DNA from 2 places in the Brevibacillus sp. FW306-2-1A-C05A genome. Region 2 is predicted to be linked to the other one. Evidence: riboswitches for the same ligand, from Rfam matches in the RefSeq annotation. Region 2 holds a riboswitch; the other holds the start of a gene.

Region 1 (7,451 bases), on a different contig from region 2:
AGGTGAAAAGACCGCCATCCCACTGTCGAGGATGGCGGTCTTTTTTGTGCATAAGCTGCTTATCCAGTACAAGGGGCAATTAAGGCTGGGGCCGAGCCATTGGCGCAGCCAACTTTCCTAGGTGTGGCAGGGAAGCTGTCTAATAATAGAGGCTTTCCGTTTGCAAGCATTTGGCGCAGGTGCGGGCGAGGGGGGTCTCGACGAACTCATGCGCGCACGTTTTTTGCAAATGGGCCAGTTGGCGCTTCAGACGTTCAAGGTCAACCTCCAGGCGCGCGATCTCTTTTCGCAATTGCAACACATCATTCAATCGTCTGCCACCTCCGGGCGCTTATTTGTACAGTTGACTTCCTTGCTCGCGAAATTCGCGGGCTTTTTCTTGCAGGCCCGCTGCGATGGCGGCAGGCTCGATCCGCTCCTGCTCCTGGGCCTGGTGGCGGATGTCGTGCGAGATTTTCATGCTGCAAAATTTCGGGCCGCACATCGAGCAAAAATGCGCGGACTTCGCTGCTTCGGCAGGCAGCGTCTCATCGTGGTATTCGCGGGCGCGCTCGGGGTCGAGCGACAGGTTGAACTGGTCGTTCCAGCGAAACTCGAAGCGGGCTTTGGACAAAGCGTCGTCGCGCTGTTTTGCTCGCGGGTGGCCTTTGGCCAAATCCGCTGCATGAGCGGCGATTTTATAGGCGATGAGACCGTTGCGCACGTCTTCCTTGTTCGGCAGGCCGAGATGCTCCTTGGGCGTGACGTAGCAGAGCATCGCGGTGCCAAACCAGCCGATCATCGCGGCACCGATCGCCGAGGTGATGTGGTCGTAGCCGGGCGCGATGTCTGTCGTCAACGGCCCGAGCGTATAAAAAGGCGCCTCGTGGCAAATCGCTAGTTGTTTGTCCATGTTTTCGCGAATGAGGTGCATCGGGACGTGGCCGGGTCCTTCAATCATCACCTGCACGTCGTGCTTCCAGGCGATTTTCGTCAGCTCGCCGAGTGTCTCTAGTTCGGCAAACTGGGCCTCGTCATTCGCATCTGCAATCGAGCCGGGGCGCAAGCCGTCTCCAAGCGACACGCTGATGTCATACGCCTTGAGAATCTCGCAAATCTCTTCGAAATGCGTGTACAAAAAGTTTTCCTCGTGATGGGCGAGACACCACGCAGCCAGAATGGAGCCGCCGCGCGAGACGATTCCGGTCACGCGCTTCGCGGTCAGCGGAATGTAGCGGAGCAGGACGCCGGCGTGAATGGTGAAATAATCGACGCCTTGCTCTGCCTGTTCAATCAGCGTGTCCCGGTAGACTTCCCAGGTCAAATCCTCCGCTTTGCCGTTCACTTTTTCAAGCGCCTGGTAAATCGGTACGGTTCCGACAGGCACCGGGCTGTTGCGGATGATCCACTCGCGCGTCGTGTGGATGTGCTTTCCGGTCGACAAGTCCATGATCGTGTCCGCGCCCCAGCGCACCGACCAGATCATTTTTTCGACTTCTTCTTCCATTGAGGAGCTGACGGCAGAAGTGCCGATGTTGGCGTTGACCTTGACGTGAAAATTCCGGCCGATAATCATCGGCTCCGCTTCCGGATGATTGATATTGGCGGGAATGATCGCGCGGCCTGCCGCCACCTCAGCCCGGACGAACTCCGGCGTGACGCCTTCGCGGATGGCGATGTACTCCATCTCCGGCGTGATGATGTGACGGCGGGCGTAGTGAAGCTGGGTGACCGTCTTGCCTGGCTTCGCCCGTCTCGGCTGATAGCCTTCGCGCGGGAAAGCGGGCATCTTCCCTGCGCTGTCGGCGTTGCGGATTCCGTCGTCCACAGGCTTTGGCTCGCGGCCGGCATAGCTCTCCGTATCGTCGCGCTCCTCGATCCAGCGCTGGCGCACGAGCGGCAGCCCTTTGTTGATGTCGGCGACATAACCTTCGGCCGTGTATTCGCCGCTTGTGTCGTACACGCGCAACGGCGGGTTTGGCGTGGTGCCGTACAGCCCCTCGGTAGGCGATAGCGCAATTTCGCGCATCGGCACGCGAATGTCGGGGCGGCTGCCTACCTCGTATACTTTGCGGCTTCCGGGAAAAGATGAAATGGATGACATAAAAAAACCTCCTTGGCTTGGTTGCACGAAAGCGCGAACCTTGTAGGGAGGCGAAAGAGGCCCGTCGCGAAAAAACGCCGCATGGGAACATGCGACGCCAGACGCGAGAGTAGAGAAGAGACGGGTATCCGAAAAAAAGATACGCGTCGCTAATCTGTCATATGGACATTCCTCCGCTGGCATTACCCAGTTCAGGTTCAACGGTCGATGGCACAGTACCATCCTCTCAGCCTGGTGATTTCCAAGCTCCCGTGCTTGTTTTTGGTTGTCGTTGCAAGATTAGGATACCGGAGAACAGCCGTGCTTGGCAAGAAAAAGTTTCCAACAAAAATTGCCACAGGGCAACACATTTTCCCCCCCTCTATACTCATGAATCGGACTAAAACTGTTTCTGTAGACCCACACGAATTGCGTCTGGTACGATGAAATTCGAAAAAACGAGAAACTGCTTTTATACGTTCTGTTCTAAGGCTTTGGGCGAATAGGGCGATTGAGATTTTTTGAGGTGATGGAGTGTGGATGTATATTCGGATCTGAAGCAAGGAGAGCGGGGCGCGTGGGTCAGCATTATCGCCTATATTTTCTGCTCGGCGTTAAAAATAGGGGTTGCGGTGCTGACAGGCTCGGCAGCGTTAATGGCGGACGGGCTGAACAACTCGACGGACGTGGTGGCGTCGATTGCCGTGCTGATCGGGCTGCGCATTGCCCGCAAGCCGCCGGATCGCGACCATCCGTACGGCCATTTTCGCGCGGAGACGATCTCTGCCCTGGTCGCGTCGTTCATCATGCTGTTTGTCGGGCTGGAGGTCATTACCGGAGCGATTCCGACGCTGTTTGATACAAACCACACTGCTCCCGACTTGTTGGCAGGCTGGACGGCGCTGGCGACTGCGGTCATCATGCTCGGGGTCTATCGGTACAATCACCAACTCGCCGTGAAAACGAACAGCCAGGCGTTGCTCGCGGCCGCTGCCGACAACCGCTCGGATGCCTTCGTCAGCATCGGGACGTTTGTCGGAGTGGCGGGCGCGCAGTTCCAACTGCATTGGCTCGACCCGCTGGCAGCGCTCGTGGTCGGGGTGATTATTCTGAAGACGGCGTGGGATATTTTCCGGGAGGCGACGCATCGCTTAACAGATGGCTTCGATGAGGGGCAACTGGAGGAGCTGAAGGAGACGATCTTCTCCATTTCCGGGGTGAAAGCGATCAAGGACATCAAGGCGCGTTATCACGGCAGCAGCGTGCTCGTTGACGTCGTGATCCACGTCGATCCGCAGTTGAACGTAGTAGAAAGCCACACCATCACCGAAAATATCGAAGAACGGATGAAACGTGTGCACAAAATCAATACGGTTCACATTCATATCGAACCGGAACAACAGCTCGCAAAAAGATAAGCAAAAAACCTGTCCGCAAATGGGGCAGGTTTTTTTGCGCAGACGTTATCCGGTAAGGCTAAGGCGTCGCCAATGGCTGCGCGCAAGCCAAGTGTTCTGCTTATGGCTTCGCACCGCACCACCAACTGTTCCAACGCCGCTTTACACAGGAGTGGCTTTTTTGCGGCGAAGCGTTTTCGTTGTCGAGGTCGGACCGGGACTCGATTTCCCCACCGCTTCTTTGGCAGGGGAGGCTGTCTTGTCCGCTTTCTCCGCAGAAGCGGCCCGTTTGCGCCCTGCTTTCGGCTTCGCGGCTGCCGGGGCAGGCTCCGGCGCAAGCTTCACGGGACTGCCCGTAGTGCCTGCTGTCGAGGCCAGGCTTTCCTTCAAAGCTTGCATCAGGTCGATCACATTCGTGCGCGCAACCGTCGGAGCGGTGGCGATCTCCTGGCCCTCCAGCTTTTTCTCGATCATTTTTTGCAACTCGACGCGGTATTCGTCGGTGTACTTGGCGGGATCGAACGGAACGGTCATGTTGCCGATCAGCTCTGTCGCCATTTTCAGTTCGTTTTCCGCGAGCGGGACAGTAGCCTCCGGCAAGGCGGGCACTTGACTGACCGGGCGCACCTCGTCCGGGTAAAAAATCGTTTCCAGCATGATGCAATGCTCGTACAGCCGAATGACGGCGAGACTTTGCCGATTGCGCATCGTCACCTGGGCGACGGCGATCTTTCCGGTCTGCTCCATGGCGGCGCGCAGCAGCGCATACGCCTTTTCTCCCGTATCTTGCGGAGACAGGAAGTAGCTTTTGTCAAAGTAAACCGGGTCGATCTCCGACAAGTCCACGAAGTCGAGAATTTCAATGGCGCGGCGCGTCTCGGGCGTGATCGCCTCCAGGTCTTCGTCGTTAATCATGACAAAATGGCCTTTTTCGTACTCGTACCCGCGGACGATTTCGCTCGGTTCCACTTCCCGCTGGCAATGCGGGCACATTTTGGCGTATTTGATCGGGGTGTTGCATTCCTTGTGCAGTTGGCGAAAGCGAATGTCCCGTTCCTCTGTTGCCGTAAACATGCGGACGGGTATATTGACCAGGCCGAAGCTGATTGAGCCTTTCCAGACGGTGTGCATATGATTCCTCCAGTACGGACTGTTTTTGCGTGGCTGCGACTGTTTTTGTTTATTGTTTGTAGCCGACAAGCGGATGCCGCAAGGGAAATGCAGGCGGGGAAACATTGTCATCGTCGCCAGCCGGCATGGAAATAGCGAAGAACTGTAAACGTAGACAAAAAAACTGCACCTCCAACTGTTAGGTGTATCTAACAATCGGGTGCAGTTCAGATGTAGCGACTGGCTTTTTTAGCTTGTGTTCGCGTTATTGGCCGTGCTTGATAATGTCGGACTGGTCCGCGCGCGACTGCATTTCCCGCGCTTGCTCGACGCCTGTTCCGGTACGGTCGGCAATGGACTGGGCCTTGGACGCTTTCAGCTTTTGCGCGGACGGTTGTTTTTCTGCCATGTCGATTCCCCCTTTTGGAATAGGTGAAAGTAGTATGCTCCCCCAGCGGGCAAAAAAATACCCCCTCGCCAAAAGACGATGGGGCAGCGGTTCAACTCCTCCCGCGCGGGGAGCGTCGGCACGGAATGCTCCTATCAGACACGCCGTGCGCCAAAGTGAACTGCCTTTCAATTATGGGAGAGGAGAAACCGGAGGAAGAGCTTATGGGGAAACGTAAGTCTTCTCCGCGGTTGTCAGCGACACCGTTGCGTCGCTATCCATCATGTTTTCCAATCTTTGTGCATTCTATACGCGCAATCCGCCATAAATTTTCCAGTTGCCAATTTTACGGGGGTAGGCAGTTGTGATAGTATGATATCAGCTTTTATCCCTTATAACTTCTTTGAACAGGTGAAATCATTATGCGCGTCATCGCGGGAGAACACAGAGGTAGAAAACTGGCCGCCGTCCCAGGTAGCGGGACGCGGCCGACGACCGACAAGGTTAAGGAATCGATTTTTAACATGATCGGCCCGTATTTTGACGGGGGCTGGGCATTGGATTTGTACGCCGGAACAGGTAGCCTGGGCATCGAGGCGCTGAGCCGGGGAGCGGACAAGGCTGTCTTTGTTGAGCGGGATGCAAAAGCGTTCGCCGTCGTCAAGCAAAATGTCAGCGCCTGCCGACTGGACGAGTACGCCGAGCTTTACCGCATGGATGCGGAGCGGGCGATCCGGCAGTTGGCCAAGCGCGCCCAGCCGTTCGAGCTCGTTTTTCTCGACCCTCCGTACGCGAAGCAACGAATCGTGGAAGAGATCGAGCAACTGCAAGCGCTCGGCCTGCTCGCAGAAGGCGCCTGGATCGTGGCGGAGCACGACAGCAAAGACGCTTTTCCCGATGCGATCGGCGATTGCGTCAAGGATCGGCAAGCGACCTACGGCGATACGGCTGTCACCTTGTATTATTACGATCCGCAAAAGGAAGCGTAAGCACCAGCACACGAAAAGGAGGAAACAAAATGGCGATCGCCGTTTGCTCGGGAAGCTTTGACCCTGTGACCTACGGACATCTCGATATTATCAGTCGGGGGGCCAAGGTGTTTGACAAAGTAATCGTAGCCGTTTTGATTAATTCCAAAAAAAATTCCCTGTTCAGCGTGGACGAGCGCGTCGAGATGCTTCGCCAGGTGACAGCGGACATGGACAATGTGGAGATCGACTCGTTTGACGGTCTGTTGATCGACTACATGAACAGGCGCGGAGCCAAAGTCATCATTCGCGGTCTGCGCGCCGTCTCCGACTTTGAATACGAGATGCAGGTTGCCTCGATCAACAAGAAGCTCGACGACCAGATCGAGACGTTTTTCATGATGACCAGCAACCAGTACTCGTATTTAAGCTCCAGCATCGTGAAGGAAGTGGCGAGATACAAGGCGAGTGTTGCCGATCTCGTGCCGCCAGCCGTCGAAGAGGCGCTCAAGCGAAAAATGGCCCAGTTGTAAACGGGAAAGAAGCCGTTTATCTCGTCTTGCCGCTTTGAACATAGCGGGCCAGCAAGCTGATCGCAAACAGCAGGACAGCTACGCCGACTGCGAGCGTGCCGGAAAAAGCGATCGTCTCCCACCAACTCGTAACGGGGATTCCCGCTGTGGTCGGCATGAAGACGGGAACGCTTTTTTCCAGAAACCACGTACTGACCTTGACCAGCGGCTGCCAGAAGACAAACGTCAAAATCGCCGCCAACACGGCGTGCAGGGCACGGGCGATGAAATAAGGCGCTACGCGAATATCGGTTTCGCTGAGAATGCTCGCCACTTGCGCATGGACGCTCAGGCCGCCCCAGGAAAGCACGGCGCTGGCGATGGCCGCCTTCCAGACCATGGAGACGCCGTCAGGTACGACGCTGGCTGCTTGCGCGCCCAGCGTGACCTCGAACAGCCCGGCGACGATCGCCTGGGAAAAGGCAGGCGGAAAGCCGAAGGGGCCGAGAAAGATGGCGAGCAGCGTGCTAATCATCTGCGTCAGGTGAATGGCGGCAAACAGTTGGATCAAGACGGAAAAGACGATGATAAAGCCGCCGATCATGAACAGCGTGTTCAGCGCGGACTGCACGGCATCGCCCATCAGCTTGCCGAACGGCCGCCCGTCGCGGATTCGCGCGCGGTGCATCGCTTGCAGCGCCCGAAGCGGCAGCGGCAGGCTCGTTTTTTCCAATGGCTTCGAGACGGCGGCAAACGGAGCGTGGAAGCGGGAAACAAGCCCCATGATGATTGCCGACAAATAGTGGGTCAAGGCCAGGACGATCCCCATTTGTTCGCTGTGAAAAAAGCCGATGGCGACCGCTCCCATGACAAACAGCGGATCGCCCGTCGTCGTAAACGATACGAGCCGCTCTCCTTCGGCTTTCGACACGCTGCCCTGCTGGCGCAAGCGGGTCGTCAGCTTGGCGGCCACCGGATACCCCGAGGAAAAGCCCATGGCGAGCACGAAGCCGC
Region 2 (7,451 bases):
CGGCGGCGGCAAGATGAACGGCGGCACGGCCAGCAGGCGGCAAACACCCTCCCAAGCGACGAAAAACAGCGCGATGGAAATGCCGAACCAGATCCCTCTGCCCATCACGCTTCCCTCCCCAGCGATTGCAACCTGGACTGCTCTGTGCGCAGCAAGGCCCAGATTTGTTCGCGCAAGGCCAGAAAGCCGGGCTGATTCCGGCTGCCCACTGCTCGCGGCCGCGGAATCGACACGTGCAGCTCCACAGGCTGGCGAATCGGCTTGCCCAGCAGGACGATCACGCGGTCAGCAAGCAAGATCGCCTCGTCGATGTCGTGCGTAATCATCAGCATCGTACTGCCTGTCTCTTGCCATTTTTCCATCAGCCATTCCTGCATGTCGAGCCGCGTAATGCCATCGAGCGCGCTGAACGGCTCGTCGAGCAGCATCAGGTCTGTCCCGGACAAGAGCGCCCGCAAAAAAGAGACGCGCTGCCGCATGCCGCCGGAAAGCTGGGCAGGATAGGCGTCTGCCCACTCGTGCAGTCCGTACCGGGGCAGCTCTTGCCGGACGCGCGCATGCGCTTCCTTTTTCGGCACGCCTTTGATCTCCAGCGGCAAGGCGGCATTTTCCACAATCGTGCGCCACGGCATGAGCAGATCGCGCTGGGGCATGTAGCCTACCTGCCCCAGCCGCTGTTCCATCCGTTCCTCGCCCAGCCGGATTTCTCCCTGTTCGGGCTGCAAAAGTCCCGCGATAAGCTGAAACAACGTGCTTTTTCCGATCCCGCTTGGCCCGATCATGCTGACGAACTCGCCTTTTTTCACTCGCAGATCAAAGTCTTCGAGAATCGGCGTGCCTGTGTAGGAAAAGCGGACGTTGGAGAAAGCTAGTTGATCGCGCACGGCCACATTTCCTCTCTATAGGCCATATCCCAGAACATGTACTCCATTTTGGAGGTGTTGACGAAATACTCTTCCAGTCTCGCCAGCTCCTGCTCGTTTTTCCCGTCTGCCAGCTCGTTCATGATGTCGATCAGCCAGATCGCAAGCTGTCCGAACTCGTCCGAGCTGTACATCCGCACCCACTCGCCGTACAGCTCGTGGTCCAGCGCCCCTTCTACCTGCGCCAGCCGCTTGCCGATCTCCCAGTAGCTCCACGTGCACGGTAAAAGCGCGCTGACCAGCTCTGCCAGCGAGCCTTGGTGCGCGACTCGCAGCATGTAGCTGGTGTAGCCCAGCATGACAAAGGACGGCTCGGTCGCTTCCAGCTCCTCGCGGGAAATGCCGAAGCGCGCCGCATACTGGCGGTGCAGCTCCATCTCCATGTTGAGCGTCGATTCCTGCAGGGCGGCGAACCGGGCGCTCGTCTCCAGATCGTAGGCCTTCACGCTGGCGAGCGCGAACATTTTGGCGTAATCGATCAGGTAGATGTAGTCTTGCTTCATGTAAAATTTGAACGACTCTACAGGCAACGTGCCGTCACCAAGGCCGGTTACAAATGGATGCTGGTGAACGCGCTCCCAGATCGGGGCGACGCTGCGTAACAAACGGTCTGTAAAGGTTGCCATGCTTTTTTTCACTCCTTCGCTTCCTTTGGCGTGTTGCACCAGCTCGCGATAAAACGGGCCATAATCTGGGCAAACCGGACAAGCTGGTCAGGATCAATCGACTCATCGACGGCATGGGCGTGCTTCAGCTCGCCCGGGCCGAACAGTACGGCGGGAATGCCTGCGTGCGCGAACCAGCCCGCATCTGTGACGGTAGGAGACATGTCCACCACAGGGGCCTCGCCCAGCTCGCTCTCATAGGCGGCTTGCAACTGCGCCAAAGCCGGATGCTCCGTGTCCAGCTCCAGGGACGGGAAAATTTCTCCGCGCTCCTCGATCATGGAGCGACCGCCCCAGCGAAACACAGGAGGATGGTCGCGCAGCCACAAATCGGCCGCCGCTGCGCGTCCGACATGGTCCTCGATCTCGCGAATGATCTGTTCGTATGATTCGTTCGGATAAAAGTGAACCGTAATCCAGAGCGCGCAGCGATCCGCAATAAACGCAGCATGGCGTCCTCCCTCGATCACGGCAGGGTTGATCGTATTGCTGCCAGCCGCAAAGCCGGGGTACGCCTTCATCACAGCCCAGTCGCGTTCCAGCTCCTGCAGCGCCGTAATGATTTTCGCCATTTTTTCAATCGCAGACGCGCCGCGCACGCCGCCTCCGGCATGGATCGTTCTCGCCCGCATCCCGTCGTGCAAGGTCGTCGGACTCTCAATCGTGATCCAGCCGGTAATCACGCCGCCCTGCCCTTGCATGTGCAGGTTGCTCGTGTCGACGACGATGGCGTAGTCCGCCTGGTAGCCGCGTTCGAGCGCGACCAGCGTCCCGGCTTCGCCCGCTTCCTCGCCGATTACCGATTGGAACAGCAAATCGCCTGCCAGCTCGACGCCGTGCTCGCGCAGCATCTGGATGGCGAACAGGCTCGCAGCCAGTCCACCTTTCATGTCTGCTACACCGCGTCCGTACAGCCGTCCGTCTGTGCCACGCGTCAAGGAAAACGGCGGATACGTCCAACTCGCATCGTCGCCGACTTCCGCGACGTCGATGTGCCCGTTGATAATCAAGCTGTTCGCCTGGGCAGAAGCGCTGCCCGGCAGTCGGCCGACGACGTTGTCGTCGCCGGGGTAGACGGTCCAGCGGTCGACCTCAAAGCCGATGGCCGCGAGCCGATGGGCGAGTACCGTTTGCGCCGCGTCGCTGTTTCGCGCTGGCGGACTTACAGTCGGATGGGAAACGAGCTCTGCCAAGAGAGCAAACAACTCTTCTTTGCGCCTGGCAATCGATTCTACCGCTTCTGTCAGTCGGTTCACGCTACTCAATCATCCCTTCGGTCGGACTGCTCGCCGACGCGTAGCGCTTTTTCGCAATCCGTCCCGCGAGGAAGCCTTTGCGCCCCGCTTCCACGCCGAGCTTCATCGCTTCGGCCATCAGCACCGGATTGTCCGCGAGCGCGACTGCCGTATTCAGCAGCACGCCGTCCGCGCCCAGCTCCATCGCTTTCGCGCAATCGGCTGGCGAACCGATGCCCGCGTCCACGATAATCGGCACTTTGGCGTCCTCGATGATGAAGCGGAGGTTGTTTTCGTTCACGATGCCTTGTCCGGAGCCAATCGGGGACGCGCCCGGCATGACGGCATGCACGCCCACTTCCTGCAAACGCTTGGCGAGAATCGGATCGTCGTTGGTGTAGGTCAGCACGATGAAGCCTTCTTCGACCAGTATTTTCGACGCTTCCAGCGTGCCAATCGGGTCAGGCAGCAGCGTTTTCGGGTCGCCGATGACCTCCACCTTAATCATATCGCACAAGCCGGATGCTTTCGCCAGACGGGCGATACGCACCGCTTCCTCTGCCGTATAGGCTCCCGCTGTGTTCGGCAGCAGGGTGAATTTTTTCAGGTCGAGCTGTTCCAAAAAGTTCGGCTCTTGCGGATTTTCCAAATTGAGCCGGCGAATCGCAAACGTCAAAATTTCTGCTTCCGACACCTCGACTGCTTTTCCTTGCGTTTCCAAATCTGCGAATTTTCCGGTCCCGAGCAAGAGGCGGGAGCGAAACTCGTAAGGGCCAATTTTCCATGTATCCATGCTGGTCATCCTCCTCCGACAAAATGAACGATTTCGATGCGGTCTCCGTCTGCAATCGGCGTTTGTTCATACCGGGAGCGGTCGATGATCTCTCCGTTGCGCTCCACGACGACAATCTTCTCTTGCAGGGAATACGAAGCGAGCAAGGCGCGGACTGTGTTGATCTCAGCCGACAGCTCTGCTGTTTTTCCGTTCAGCACAACAACCATTGTATTCCTCCTTCTTGATGGCACCTGTCGAGGGACGAAAAAACGGCCTCCCTCGCTTGCCGGAAGTCACCCCAGTCAAACGGTGGAAGCCGTATATGTATCCCATCGGACAGATGGAAGAAAAAAACCATCCGCCGTGGGATGGTTGAGTTGATCTCATCATCTGGTAGCAGCATTCCGGCAAATACGCCGCAACTGCCGCACCGTGAAATCGATTCATATACCTCTTCCTCCGCTGGCATGACCCAGGTCAGGTTCAACGGTCAGTAACACGCTCGTTACAATCTCAGCCGACGATGCTCGGCCCCCGTTTGGTAGTAAACCTATGAAATTGTCGTACGTTCGAGTATTACAGTACCATTCTATTTCGTGTTTGTAAAGGTTTCCTTGTACATCGCTTCCAGTTCAACCAGGCAGCGCTCGGACCAGGCCGCCATTTTTTTCAGCTTCTCCATTTCCCGCTCCATCGCTTTGCGCACGGACTCCTTGTAGTCCGGCACTTCGCCGTTGTAGCGGATGACGGATGCGGCCGGGGTCATGAATTTTTCCTGGTAGGAGAGCGCTGGGCGCTGGTGGAACAGCGGCACATCCACCTCGTAGGACGTATGCAGGTCGCCCTGCTGCGGGTATTTCGTCACCGCAAGCACCTTGACCAACAGCTTCGTATCGTGAATTTCCAGCACTTCCGCGATATATTCTCCTGTCCGCTGCGTCACGCGAACTTTATCGCCGGGGTTCCAAAACATCGTCGTTTCCTCCTCGCATCATCCATCATGGTAGGGGCCAGGCGTGAACGGCCTTGCCCACAGCTAGTCCGTCAGGCCAGCGACTGGGCAAGCAGCTTGCGGGCGTGCGCCAACACTTCGTCCGCAGCAGGCGCTGGTTGACCGCCGCCCTGCGCCATCGCCGGATTGCCGCCGCCTTTTCCGGCAATCAACGGCAGCGTCTCCTTGATAAGCTGGTTGACGGCGACGTTCACGTCCTGCCCCCGCGCAAACACAAGCTGGGTCTTCTCGTCAGTCGCTGCGGCCAGCAAGCATACGACGTCCGGCGCCTCCGCGACTGCGAGCTGGGCGTACTGCTGCAGTTGCTGGATCGTTTTGTCCGGGAAAACTTGCGCGATGACACGCACAGTTCCCACTTGCTCTGCCACGCCAAGCTGCTTTCGGACTTCGCCTTCCAGCAGTTGCTTTTCGGCGTCGGCGAGCCTTGCTTTCAAACTGTCCCGTTCGGCCAGCACGCGCTCTGCCTGCGCGATCAGCTCCGCCTCGCTGGTCGCAAACCGCTTCGCCAGCTCGCGCACAGCCGCCTGCTTGCGCGTGTAATCCCGCAAAGCCCGCAAGCCGCAGATGAACTCCAGCCGGATGTTTCCGCGATGGCGCTCCCAGCCGAGAATTTTAATCATGCCCACTTCGCCCGTGCGCGCAGGATGTGTGCCGCCGCACGGATTGTAGTCGTACTCGGGGATGATGACGACGCGGACATTTTCCGTGACCGTCGGCTGTTTTTTCAGCGGCAACGTAGCCAGCTCCTCGTCGTCGACAAACCGGGCGATGATCGGATGGTTTTCCAGCACGACCTGGTTGGCCCGCTGCTCGACTGCTTCCCACAAATCCGCTGTCAGCTCATCCAGGCGCACGTCGATCGTCACGCGTTCTTTTCCCAAATGAAACGCGACCGTCTCCGCCCGCGCGACTTCCAGAAACGCGGCGGACAAAATGTGCTGTCCGGCATGCTGCTGCATGTGATCGAAGCGGCGGTCCCAATCGATCTGCCCGACCACTTCCGCGCAGTCCTCCGGCAGCGGAGCTTCCAGCCGATGACGCACCTCGCCCGCTACTTCTTCCACGTCGATGACCCGACATTCTCTGAGCGTGCCCACATCCCCGGGCTGTCCGCCTCCCGTCGGGTAAAACGCCGTCTGGCTCAGCACAGCGTACGGCGTTCCATCCTCTTCCGTACCCTGCCGCAGTACGCGCGCCGAAAACGTTGTCGCATACGCATCTTGATAATAGATTCTGTCTTCCATCTTTGCTCCTTGCCGCCGGAGCGGAAAGCCATTTGCGCTTTTTCCATTCCGGCCATTTTCTCCCGCCAAGGGTGATATTATACTAATAGAATAGAGATCGTGGAGGGATGATCCGTGAACAAAAAAATCTTTACGCTTCAGGAAGCGAACGACTTGTTGCCCTATGTACGTGAAGAACTCTCGTTTTTGCAAAAATCGAAGCGCTCTTTCTACGAAATGTATCAAAAGCGCGAGCAAATCAAAAAGCAGCAGCCCGTTGACGAAGAGGCGCTCTTTTCGGTGGAATGCCAGCTTGAGTTTCTCGAACTGGAAGCGAAGATGCACGTCACCCAACTGATCGGCAAAGGCATCCAGGTGAAGGACATCGACATCGGCCTGTTCGACTTTCCCGCGATCATCGACGGCGAAGAAGTGCTCCTGTGCTGGCGCGAGGGCGAGGAATCCATCACCCACTACCACGGGTTGCGCGAGGGCTTCATGGGCCGCAAGCCGATCCGGTGACGGCTTTTTTAGCCAAACAGCCGATCCATCTGCTGTTCGCGCACGAGGCGCTCTTCCGGGCTTGCCAGATCGTATTTTTTCAACAGGTGAAACAGCTCGTTCAAACGCTCCTGGCTAAGCTCTCCTTCCAGCATGCGCTGGAACTGTCCTACCCGCTCTTCGGACAAAAACGGCGCTTGCTCGGCCAACTTCTTTTGCACATCCTCTTTGCTGTGATCCAGCTTGCATTCTCCCATACTTTCTCTCCTTTTCTACGTATTCTTTTTCCATCATACCACGATTGCTGCCAATCGAAAACGTGACCGGGCCAACACTTGCAGCGGCCCGGCGTTGCTGAAAAAGCACGCGCGAAACAGCGAGGGGCTCGTTTTGTCGGACAGCCTGGCTGTTTTGTACCCGCCTCTGGCGACGAACCGCTATCTGTTCTGCAACGAGTCGTCGTCCATTGCCGGGAACTGCGCCAGCCAGCAGACAAAAGGAGCGTGCGCCCTCCTGACTGGCTGACAGGCACACGGCGAAAAAAGTACCAGCCGGAAAACGAAAAAGGCGTACAAGCCGAAAGTGGATTGCACGCCTTCTCGCTACGCCCGTTTGCGGACGCGGAAGTTGCTTTCGATCAACAGCCAGTTTTGCGGAAACGGCAAACCGAGCTTCCAGTAGCTGACTCCGCGTATGCCCAGTTGCTTCACCAGATCGAACTTGGCTTGAATCGAGCGGGCGTCCTCAAACCATACTTCATGCCGCCTGCCGTCGTCTGCCGTATAGTGGAAAAACGGCGCCTGCGCCCGGTAATCGTAGCGAATCACGGCGTTTTCCCGCGCTGCCAAGGCAATCGCCGCTTGCGGACTCAACGCTCTCGCCGTCGTCCCCTGCTCATAAGGCAGCGTCCAGTCGTAGCCGTACAAGTTTTGACCCATCAAAATTTTTTCGGCCGGCATTTCGGTCAGCGCGTATTGGAGGACGCGACGCACAGGCCCGATCGGTGACACGGCCATCGGCGGCCCCCCGCTGTAGCCCCACTCATACGTCATGATGACGACAAAGTCGGCAATTTCGCCAATCGCCCGGTAATCGTGGGCGCTGTACCATCTGCCTT

What was found. A riboswitch is a leader RNA that binds a small molecule or an ion and turns the genes downstream of it on or off. The one in region 2 is predicted to bind thiamine pyrophosphate.
Region 1: another riboswitch for thiamine pyrophosphate. It lies ahead of thiC (phosphomethylpyrimidine synthase ThiC); the one in region 2 lies ahead of thiS (sulfur carrier protein ThiS).

Annotation. Positions count from the first base shown of each region.
Region 1 covers NZ_JBYSWV010000001.1:238,671-246,121, reverse strand. Annotated here, with positions in the region: gene AC3WJN_RS01290 (hypothetical protein) at 140-310, opposite strand; gene thiC (phosphomethylpyrimidine synthase ThiC) at 332-2,083, opposite strand; TPP riboswitch at 2,235-2,345, opposite strand; gene AC3WJN_RS01280 (cation diffusion facilitator family transporter) at 2,599-3,480, shown strand; gene ku (non-homologous end joining protein Ku) at 3,622-4,590, opposite strand; gene AC3WJN_RS01270 (hypothetical protein) at 4,835-4,978, opposite strand; gene rsmD (16S rRNA (guanine(966)-N(2))-methyltransferase RsmD) at 5,380-5,946, shown strand; gene coaD (pantetheine-phosphate adenylyltransferase) at 5,976-6,458, shown strand; gene ylbJ (sporulation integral membrane protein YlbJ) at 6,475-7,451, opposite strand, start outside.
Region 2 covers NZ_JBYSWV010000019.1:40,967-48,417, forward strand. Annotated here, with positions in the region: gene AC3WJN_RS13435 (ABC transporter permease) at 1-105, opposite strand, end outside; gene AC3WJN_RS13440 (ABC transporter ATP-binding protein) at 105-884, opposite strand; gene tenA (thiaminase II) at 869-1,549, opposite strand; gene AC3WJN_RS13450 (acetylornithine deacetylase) at 1,558-2,853, opposite strand; gene AC3WJN_RS13455 (thiazole synthase) at 2,846-3,616, opposite strand; gene thiS (sulfur carrier protein ThiS) at 3,622-3,825, opposite strand; TPP riboswitch at 4,036-4,146, opposite strand; gene kapB (kinase-associated lipoprotein KapB) at 4,188-4,571, opposite strand; gene AC3WJN_RS13470 (alanyl-tRNA editing protein) at 4,643-5,854, opposite strand; gene AC3WJN_RS13475 (DUF2203 domain-containing protein) at 5,969-6,355, shown strand; gene AC3WJN_RS13480 (hypothetical protein) at 6,364-6,591, opposite strand; gene AC3WJN_RS13485 (hypothetical protein) at 6,686-6,859, shown strand; gene AC3WJN_RS13490 (glycoside hydrolase family 18 protein) at 6,937-7,451, opposite strand, start outside.